3 regions of the Streptomyces sp. NPDC043680 genome follow, and region 2 is predicted to be linked to each of the others. Evidence: riboswitches for the same ligand, from Rfam matches in the RefSeq annotation. Region 2 holds a riboswitch; each other region holds the start of a gene.

What was found. A riboswitch is a leader RNA that binds a small molecule or an ion and turns the genes downstream of it on or off. The one in region 2 is predicted to bind cobalamin.
Region 1: another riboswitch for cobalamin. It lies ahead of cobN (cobaltochelatase subunit CobN); the one in region 2 lies ahead of AC0666_RS00410 (energy-coupling factor ABC transporter permease).
Region 3: another riboswitch for cobalamin. It lies ahead of AC0666_RS01500 (ribonucleoside-diphosphate reductase subunit alpha); the one in region 2 lies ahead of AC0666_RS00410 (energy-coupling factor ABC transporter permease).

Annotation. Positions count from the first base shown of each region.
Region 1 is NZ_JBWKCE010000026.1:35,518-38,749, reverse strand. Features, by position in the region: gene cobN (cobaltochelatase subunit CobN) at 1-1,546, opposite strand, end outside; cobalamin riboswitch at 1,587-1,713, opposite strand; gene cobG (precorrin-3B synthase) at 1,898-3,223, shown strand; gene AC0666_RS31705 (precorrin-8X methylmutase) at 3,220-3,232, shown strand, end outside.
Region 2 is NZ_JBWKCE010000001.1:93,506-96,737, reverse strand. Features, by position in the region: gene cbiQ (cobalt ECF transporter T component CbiQ) at 1-457, opposite strand, end outside; gene AC0666_RS00415 (energy-coupling factor ABC transporter substrate-binding protein) at 461-799, opposite strand; gene AC0666_RS00410 (energy-coupling factor ABC transporter permease) at 811-1,503, opposite strand; cobalamin riboswitch at 1,532-1,749, opposite strand; gene AC0666_RS00405 (flavodoxin family protein) at 1,887-2,600, shown strand; gene AC0666_RS00400 (AMIN-like domain-containing (lipo)protein) at 2,616-3,137, opposite strand.
Region 3 is NZ_JBWKCE010000001.1:335,967-339,198, forward strand. Features, by position in the region: gene AC0666_RS01490 (Uma2 family endonuclease) at 1-323, opposite strand, end outside; gene AC0666_RS01495 (GNAT family N-acetyltransferase) at 402-899, shown strand; cobalamin riboswitch at 979-1,101, shown strand; gene AC0666_RS01500 (ribonucleoside-diphosphate reductase subunit alpha) at 1,244-3,232, shown strand, end outside.

The DNA.
Region 1 (3,232 bases), on a different contig from region 2:
AACCGCCGTCCTCCGCGCGCGCCTGGATCCAGCGGTACGCGGCCAGGTAGTGGTGCGAGGGCGGCAGGTCCGGGTCGTGGTAGATCGCGATCGGGTTCTCGCCGAAACCGCGCGGCGGCTGGATCAGGATGAGGAGGTTCCCGCGGCGCAGGGCCGCGAGGACGATGTCGCCCTCCGGGTTGGCGGAGCGGTCGACGAACATGTTGCCCGGGGCCTCGCCCCAGTGCTGCTCGACGCTCTCGCGCAGCTCGGCCGGGAGTTCGGCGAACCACCGCTTGTAGTCGGCGGCCGGGATCCGGACCGGGTTGCGGGCCAGCTGCTCCTCGGTCAGCCAGTCCTGGTCGTGGCCGCCGGCCTCGATCAGGGCGCGGATCAGCTCGTCGCCGTCGCCGGAGACCACGCCCGGGATGTCCTCGACGGAGCCGAAGTCGTAACCGCCCGCGATGAGGGTGCGCAGCAGCTCCACCGCGCTGGCCGGGGTGTCGAGGCCGACCGCGTTGCCGATGCGGGAGTGCTTGGTCGGGTACGCCGACAGCACGAGCGCGATCTTCTTGTCGCGGCGCTCGATGTGCCGCAGCCGGGCGTGCCGTACGGCGATCCCTGCGACCCGGGCGGCCCGCTCGGGGTCGGCCACGTACGCGGGCAGGCCGTCCTCGTCGAACTCCTTGAAGGAGAACGGGACGGTGATGAGCCGGCCGTCGAACTCTGGCACGGCGACCTGGGTCGCGGCGTCGAGCGGCGACAGGCCCTCGTCGTTCTCCTCCCAGGCGCTGCGCGAACCGGTCAGGCACAGGGCCTGGAGGATCGGCACGCCGAGCGCGGCGAGCGCGCCCGCGTCCCAGGACTCGTCGTCCCCGCCCGCGGAGGCGGTCGCGGGGCGGGTGCCGCCGGCCGCGAGCACGGTGGTGATGATCGCGTCCGCGGACTCCAGCTCGGCCAGCAGCTCCGGTTCCGGGGTGCGCAGGGAGGAGACGTACAGGGGCGCGGGCGTGCCGCCGTTCTCGACGATCGCGTCGCACAGGGCGTGCACGAAGGCGGTGTTGCCGCTCATCTGGTGGGCGCGGTAGTAGAGGACGGCGATGCGCGGGCCGTACGGGCGTACGGGCGTGCGCTCCAGGTGCCCCCAGGTGGGCGCCGCGGCGGGCGGCTCGAAGCCGTGGCCGGTGAGCAGCACGGTGTCGGAGAGGAACCGGGCCAGCTGGTCGAGGTTGGCCGGGCCGCCGTGCGCGAGGTAGGCGTGGGCCTCGGCCGCGATGCCGATCGGGACCGTGGAGGCCTCCATCAGCTGCGCGTCCGGGGCCTGTTCGCCGGTCAGGACCACGACGGGGCGGTGCTGGCCCGGGGCGAGGAGCAGGTCGAGCCCGTCCTGCCAGGCGCGCAGGCCGCCGAGGAGGCGGACGACGACCAGGTCGACGCCGTCGAGCAGGCCGGGCAGGTCGTCGAGGGGAAGGCGGGAGGGGTTCGCGAACCGGTACGGGACGGGGCCGTCCGCGGCGGCGCGGGCGCTGAGCAGATCGGTGTCGGACGTCGACAGCAGCAGGATCATGCGGCGGCAGGCCTTCCTCGGGGTTTCCGCGCCCCGGGCAGTGAGGACAGCGGGAGTTCCTGACTCACCCGGCGGATGGCTCTGCCGGGTTCACAGTGGCGGGACCGCGCCGGATTCGCACCGGGCTTCCTCCCATGTCGCCGTCCTCGGCGATGACGGGCCAGGTGGCTCCGCCGGTGGTCATCTTAGGTGGCCGGGCCACCGGCCGGGAGCGGGGGTCACCGGGGCGCACCCGGGGCGCCAGGAAGCGCAGGCGTGCGCCCGGGGTGGGATTCGGGCAGGTGGGGGCGGAAGGGGTGGGTGGCGACGGCCACAGGTCGGGGTGCGGCAATCGTGGGTATGCTCGCCGCCATGCCGCCCCAGCCCCCCTCCGCCGCATCGCGGGACGAACCCGTCATACGCGACCGCGGCGACGCCTGCCCCGGCGCGCTGCGGCTGCACGCCGCGGACGACGGGTTCCTGGCCCGCATCCGGATACCGGCCGGCCTGCTCACCGCCGACCAGGCGTCCCGGCTCGCCCTCGCCGCCGACCGGTTCGGCGACGGGCTGCTGGAGCTCACCTCCCGCGGCAACGTCCAGCTGCGCGGGCTGGCCGACCAATGCGGCGCCGAGCTGGCGGCGTTGCTGGACGCCGCCGGGCTGCTGCCCGCACCCGGCCACGAGCGGATCCGCAACATCGTGGCCACCCCCCTGTCCGGACTGGACGGCTCCGGCCGGCCCGACGTACTGCCCTGGGCCGGGGAACTGGACCGGCTGCTGTGCGCGAGCGCACGGGCCACCGCCCTGTCCGGGCGGTTCCTGTTCGCCTTCGACGACGGCCGCGGGGACGTCGCCGCGCTCGGCCCCGACATCACCGTGCTCGCCCGGCCCGGCGGCCGGGCCCTGCTCCGCCTCGGCCGCGCCGCGGACGCGGTGGAACTGGCCGCGGCCGACGCACCCCGGGCGGCGCTGCTCGCCGCCCTCCACTTCCTCGACACCGCCGATGCGGCCGGCACCCGGGCCTGGCGGGTCTCCGAGCTGCCCCCCGAACACGCCCTGCGTGCCGACGCGTTCGTACTGCGGCTCGCCACCGCCGGTATCGGGGCGACCCGTACGGCCGACCCCGTCTGGCCGTACGCCGCCCCGCCCCGCCCCGGGCGGACCGGCGCCGGCGACCGGGCCGCGCTGTGCGTCCTGCCCCCGCTCGGGCGCCTGACCACCGCTCAGTGGCGGGCGCTGGTCCAGGTCGCCGACCGGGGCGGACGCCGCCTGCGGATCACCCCCTGGCGCAGCATCGTCCTGCCCGGCGCCCCGCTCGAAGGGCCTCCGGACGGGCCCGGCTCCGCCCGGGCGCTGCTGGAGAGCGCCGGCCTGGTGGTGAGCCCCGGCAGCCCCTGGGAGACCGTCACCGCCTGTACCGGCAGGCCCGGTTGCGCCAACTCCCTCGCCGACGTCCGCGCCGACGCGCGGAGCGTGGTGGAGCAGACCCGCGGTACCCGCCCCGTCCACTGGTCCGGCTGCGAACGCCGCTGCGGACATCCCCGCGGGACCGCCTGGGTCGACGTGGTCGCCACCCCCTCCGGGTACGACGTGGCCGCCGAGGACAGCGCCCCGCAGCACGGCGTCCACCTCTCCGCACTTCCCGCGGCCCTCGCGGCCGCACGCCGCACCACCTCCCACGACGCAGCGAAGAAATGAGCGAGTACA
Region 2 (3,232 bases):
AGCCGATCCGGTACATGACCAACGCCACGTCCACCACCGGCGCCGGGACCCCGGCCCGGACCAGCCGGGGCAGGACGTCCGAGACCGGGGTGGTGAAGGCGAACAGCAGCACCCCGAGGGAAGCCGCGGAGGTACGCAGCAGCAGCTCGGCGGCGTGCCGCGGGCCGTCCGGGGCAGGCGCGAGCAGCCCCGCCGGACCGCCCACCGCGAACAGCAGGGGCACCGCCCCCGTGAAGCAGAAGCCCAGGGGAATCCGGAAGGCGCGCCAGAGCTGCCGGCCGGACACCCCCGCCGGGCCGAGGAGCACCGCGAGCGTTGCGGCGGCGGTCAGGGGCCCGCCCGGCCAGGGCGGCAGGCACACGGCCGTGACCGTGAGCCCGAGCCCCAGGAGGGCCTTCTCCAGTGGATGACGGCCTCGCCAGCGGCTGCTGTGGGCCGCCACGTCGATCGGCAGCACCGGCTACGACTCCGCCGACTCGGCCCCGGCCTCGGCCCGCGCCCGGGCGAGCCCCTGGCGGCGGCCCTTGCGCACCCCGAAGTAGTACGCGAGCACGCCCGCGCCCAGCGCGGCCTGCAGGGCGAACAGCGCCGACTCCACCTCGGCGGAGGGGGGCTCGTACAGGGGCGAGAACCACGGCTCGTAGTCCGGCTTGAGCTCCGTGATGGCCGTCTCCGCCTGGGCGTCCGCGCCCGTGAAGGGCTCCTCCCTGCCCTCGCCCATGCCCAGGGCGATCGGCAGGACGGCCAGCGCGGCCACCAGGAGCAGCAGCAAGCCGTTGATCTGCGCGTTGCGGCTCATCTTCCGGCTCATCAGACGGCCGCCTTCTGCTCGGTGGAACCGGTCAGCTTCGCCACGCCCAGCCGGACCAGGTCCGACTTGCTGGACTGCATCAGCAGCCGCATCACGAGGACGGTGAGCAGGCCCTCGCTGACGGCCAGCGGGATCTGCGTGACCGCGAAGATGCCGCCGAACTTCAGGAGCGCGCCCGGGAAGCCGCTGCCCGGGTCCGGGAAGGCCAGGGCCAGCTGCACGGAGGTCACGCAGTAGGTGACCAGGTCGGCGAAGAAGGCGCCGAAGAAGACGGTCACCATCAGCGGGACGCCGGAGCGCCGCAGCAGCACGTAGACCCCGTAGCCCGCCCAGGGGCCGGCGATGGCCATGGAGAAGACGTTCGCGCCGAGTGTGGTCAGGCCGCCGTGGGCCAGCAGCAGCGCCTGGAAGAGGAGGGTGATCGTGCCGAGCACCGCCATGATCGGCGGCCGGAACAGGATCGCCCCGAGCCCGGTACCGGTGGGATGCGAGCAACTTCCCGTCACCGAGGGGATTTTCAGGGCGGACAGGACGAACGTGAACGCACCGGACGCTCCGAGCAGCAGTGTGCTCTCCGGGTTCGCCTTCACCTCGCGGCTGAGGGCGCGTACGCCGTGGACGACGAACGGAGCGGACGCGGCGCCCCAGGCGACCGCGTGCAGCGGGGGCAGAAAGCCCTCGGCTATATGCATGAGTGGGAGACCTCTCCAGCACCTCGTGGATGGACAACGCGCCCCGGCCGGTCTCCTGGCTCACGGGTGATGATGCCCGGGCTCCGCCTTCCCGGGCCGTGCGGAGACTCCCGCGCAGCCCAGTGGCTTCCCGCTGGGGGCACCCCCGGCGGTGGCTGGGGGAGGAGCCGGACTTCCCGTTCACAGTGGCGAGGGCCGCACCGGTTTTCCACCGGTTTCCCGAACACCAAGGCCCGCTGACCCTAGTCGGCCGGACGGACCGGTAACAACCCGACCCAAACCCGCCCACAGGACGGAGGGATTCCACTTCGTCGCCCGCCTCCCGTCCCCCGCACGGGTGCGGCCCGGTGGCGGCCCCGGTCGCCCGTGCCCAGGCTGGGGGCGTGGCTGCCGACTACGACTACTCCGACCTCAGCGCCGTCTACGTGAACTGCACCCTCAAACGTTCCCCCGAGACGAGCAACACCGAAGGGCTGATCGACCGGAGCCGGGCCGTCATGGAGGCGGCCGGCACCCGTACTTCGCTGATCCGCGCCGTCGACCACGACATCGCGACCGGCGTCTGGCCGGACATGACCGAGCACGGCTGGGAGAGCGACCAGTGGCCCGTGCTCTACAGCCAGATCATGGCCGCCGACATCCTCGTGCTGTGCGGACCGATCTGGCTCGGCGACAACAGCTCCGTCATGAAGCAGGTCGTCGAGCGGCTCTACGCCTGCTCCTCGCTCCTGAACGAGCAGGGGCAGTACGCCTATTACGGACGGGTCGGCGGTGCCTTGATCACCGGCAACGAGGACGGCGTGAAGCACTGCGCCATGAACGTCCTCTACAGCCTCCAGCACCTCGGCTACGCCATCCCGCCGCAGGCGGACGCGGGCTGGATCGGGGAGGCCGGGCCGGGACCCTCTTATCTCGACCCGGGATCGGGCGGCCCCGAGAACGACTTCACCAACAGGAACACGACCTTCATGTCCTGGAACCTGATGCACCTGGCCGCGCTGCTCAAACGCGCGGGCGGGATCCCGGCCCACGGCAACCAGCGCTCGGAGTGGGACGCGGGCTGCCGCTTCGACTTCCCGAACCCCGAGCACCGCTGAGGCCGCCGGTGCCGGTCAGCCGCAGGTGTTGCGGTGGGCGACGTCCAGCACGAACCGCTCGGGCGCGTGCAGCGTGAAGGTGCGGAAGGCCGGCTTGCCCCGGAAGGCTGCGCCGAAGGTGACGTACCCCTCGAAGTCACCGGTCAGCGCGAGCCCTTTCAGCCGGAGCAGATGGATCGTGATGAGCTTCGGGCCGTGGTAGACGCTCTGCCCGGCACGGTCGTGCGCCTCGGCGGGATGCAGGCGGATCTGGAGGAAGTGCGTGCCGGCCAGGGGTACGGGCTTGCCGGACCCGTCCTGGACCAGCCTCGGCACGCGGGTGACGGCGACCTGGGGGACGTGCCCCCGCAGGTCGATGACGATCCGGTCGTACGTGCAGTGCCCGCCCCAGCGGGCGTTGACGACGAGCGGAGTGCGCGGGGCGGTGGCGGTGGCGGTGGCCGTCGCGGTGGAGGCCGGAGCGGCGAGAGCGGTCCCGGCGGTGAGCAGGGCTCCGGTGGCGAGGGCCACCACCCGCCGGCGGTGCGGATGGTTCATGGCGTCCCCCTGATTCGGGAGAGACGGGGACAGTGTCATCGGGAAAGACATCCCCGCTCTTCCCGCGGTTCCACCCGAACCGGGCAAAATCGGTA
Region 3 (3,232 bases), 240 kb from region 2:
ATCGGGCCCGGATCCACCCAGTCGCCCTGTCCAACGAACGCGTCCTCGTGCGCCAGAACCCCGTCCGGAATGGCGCGGCCCTCTCGGTACTGTTCCGCCTTGATCCCCTGCCCCGGGTGCAGCCAGAAGTCCGGGTGGTGCTGCATACAGATCCGGGTCAACCACAGAATGATCCGCCCGTGGTCCCCGTCTGGCATGGCCTTGCTCCTCAGCACCCCACCGATGAATTCCAGTCGCAGCCCCTCCTCCTCGCGGGCGGCTATGCGGGCCAGGTGCTCGAAGCACGCGGTCGACATGTGGGGACGTTCGGTCATGACGCTCATGCCTCGCTCGCCTTCCTCGACGGTGCTGTCTCCGACGATAGCGCCGGGCGCCGACAGCCGTACTGCACACTCGACCGCATGGACTTCGAGATACGCAGGGCCGCACCCGCCGAGTACGAGCGGCTGGGCCGGATCACCGGGCTGGCCTACACCGGGGACGGGCTGCTCGACCTGAACGACGACGACACCTACCTGAACGTCCTGCACGATGTCGCGGGCCGGGCCGGCGACGGCGAGGTCCTCGTCGCCGTCCAGGACGGGGAGCTCCTCGGCGGGGTGACCTTCGCCGCGCCCGGCAGCCCGCTCGCCGACATCGCCGGACCGGACGAGGCCGAGTTCCGGATGCTGGCGGTGGCTGCCGCAGCCCGCGGAAAGGGCGTCGGGGAGGCTCTCGTACGGGCCTGCATCGAGCGGGCCCGTGCGGTCGGCGGGGTCACGGCCCTGGTCCTGTCCACCCAGCCGGCCATGCGGGGCGCCCAGCGGATCTACACGCGCCTGGGCTTCGTGCGGACTCCCGAGCGGGACTGGTCGCCGATCCCCGCGCTGAGGCTGCTCACCTACCGACTGGAGCTGTGACGCCACGCTCAGCAAGCGCCAACACCACCAGCGCCGACACAACATGTGGGGGTGCACGCAGCAACGGCCCCCCACATGTATGCTCGTGCTCGCTGTCGCCGCAGGGGAATCCGGTGCGAATCCGGAACTGTCCCGCAACGGTATGACGTACACCCACGGTGCTACCGCAAGTCCGAGGACCTGCCGACAGTGCGCCCGGCTCGACCGAACCGGGTGCCGATTCGTCCGGGCCTCGCGGTTGGGCCGGTGGACGCCATGCGGCCTGCGCGCTCCCTGCCCTGCCCGCACGCGCTTCCCCCTGCCCCGACCCGCCGTTGACCGGGCCGAGCGAGGGAGAGCTCCCCGTGACCATCGCGCCTTCCGCACCGCGCGCCGAGTCCGACCACCCCGAGACCGAGGGTCCGGGGGCCGCGCTGCTGCGTACCCTCACCGAGCTGACGGCCGACCTCCCCGACACCGACCCCGGCCGGGTCGCCGCCGCCGCGCTGCGCGGGCGCAGCTCCGCCGCCGACGAGGCCGAACTGCGCGCGCTGGCCACCGAAGCCGCCGCCGGGCTGATCTCCGAGGACCCGGCGTACTCCCGGCTCGCCGCCCGGCTGCTGACGATGGCCGTCGCGGACGAGGCGGCCGGCCAGGGGGCCACCTCCTTCTCCGCCTCCGTCGCGGTCGGCCACCGCGAGGGCCTGATCGCCGACCGCACGGCCGAGTTCGTGGCGCTGCACGCGAGCCGCCTCGACGCGCTGGTCGAGCACAGCCTCGCCGAGGGCGCCGACGACCGCTTCGGCTTCTTCGGCCTGCGCACCCTGCACAGCCGCTACCTGCTGCGCCACCCGATCACGCGCCAGGTCGTCGAGACGCCGCAGCACTTCATGCTGCGCGTGGCCTGCGGCCTCGCCGAGAACGACAGCATCCAGGCCGTCGAGGAAGTGGCCTCGCTCTACCGGCTGATGAGCCGCCTGGACTACCTGCCGTCCTCCCCCACGCTCTTCAACTCCGGCACCCGGCACCCCCAGATGTCCTCCTGCTACCTGCTGGACTCCCCGCTGGACGAGCTCGACTCGATCTACGACCGCTACCACCAGGTCGCCCGCCTCTCCAAGCACGCCGGCGGCATCGGCCTCTCGTACTCCCGCATCCGGGCCCGCGGTTCGCTGATCCGCGGCACCAACGGCCACTCCAACGGCATCGTGCCGTTCCTGAAGACCCTCGACGCCTCCGTCGCCGCCGTAAACCAGGGCGGCCGCCGCAAGGGCGCCGCCGCCGTCTACCTGGAGACCTGGCACGCGGACATCGAGGAGTTCCTGGAGCTGCGCGACAACACCGGCGAGGACCAGCGCCGCACGCACAACCTCAACCTGGCGCACTGGGTGCCGGACGAGTTCATGCGCCGCGTGAACGCCGACGCCGACTGGTCGCTGTTCTCCCCGGCCGACGTGCCCGAGCTCGTCGACCTGTACGGCGACGAGTTCGACGTCGCCTACCGCAAGGCCGAGGCGGCGGGCCTCGCGAAGAAGACCATGCCGGCCCGCGACCTGTACGGCCGCATGATGCGCACCCTCGCGCAGACCGGCCAGGGCTGGATGACGTTCAAGGACGCCTCCAACCGGACCGCGAACCAGACCGCCCTGCCCGGCACGGTGGTCCACTCGTCGAACCTGTGCACCGAGATCATCGAGGTCACCAACGACGGCGAGACCGCCGTGTGCAACCTCGGCTCGGTCAACCTCGGCGCCTTCGTGCTCACCGGGACGGGCGAGATGGACTGGGAGCGCCTCGACGAGACGGTCCGCACCGCCGTGACCTTCCTCGACCGCGTCGTGGACATCAACTTCTACCCGACCGAGCAGGCCGGCCGCTCCAACGCCAAGTGGCGTCCGGTGGGCCTGGGTGCGATGGGTCTGCAGGACGTCTTCTTCAAGCTGCGCCTGCCCTTCGACTCCGCCGAGGCCAAGGCGCTCTCCACGAAGATCGCCGAGCGGATCATGCTGGCGGCCTACGAGGCCTCCGCCGACCTGGCCGAGCGGCACGGCACGCTCCCGGCCTGGGAGCAGACCCGTACCGCCCAGGGCGTGCTGCACCCCGACCACTACGACGTCGAGCTCAGCTGGCCGGAGCGCTGGGACGCGCTGCGCGCCCGCATCGCGACCACCGGTATGCGCAACTCGCTGCTCCTCGCCATCGCCCCGACGGCGACGATCGCCTCGATCGCCGGCGTGTACGAGTGCATCGAGCCGCAGGTGTCCAACCTGTTCAAGCGCGAGACGCTGAGCGGCGAGTTCCTCCAGGTCAACGCCTACCTGGTGGAGGACCTGAAGAAGCTCGGCGTCTGGGAC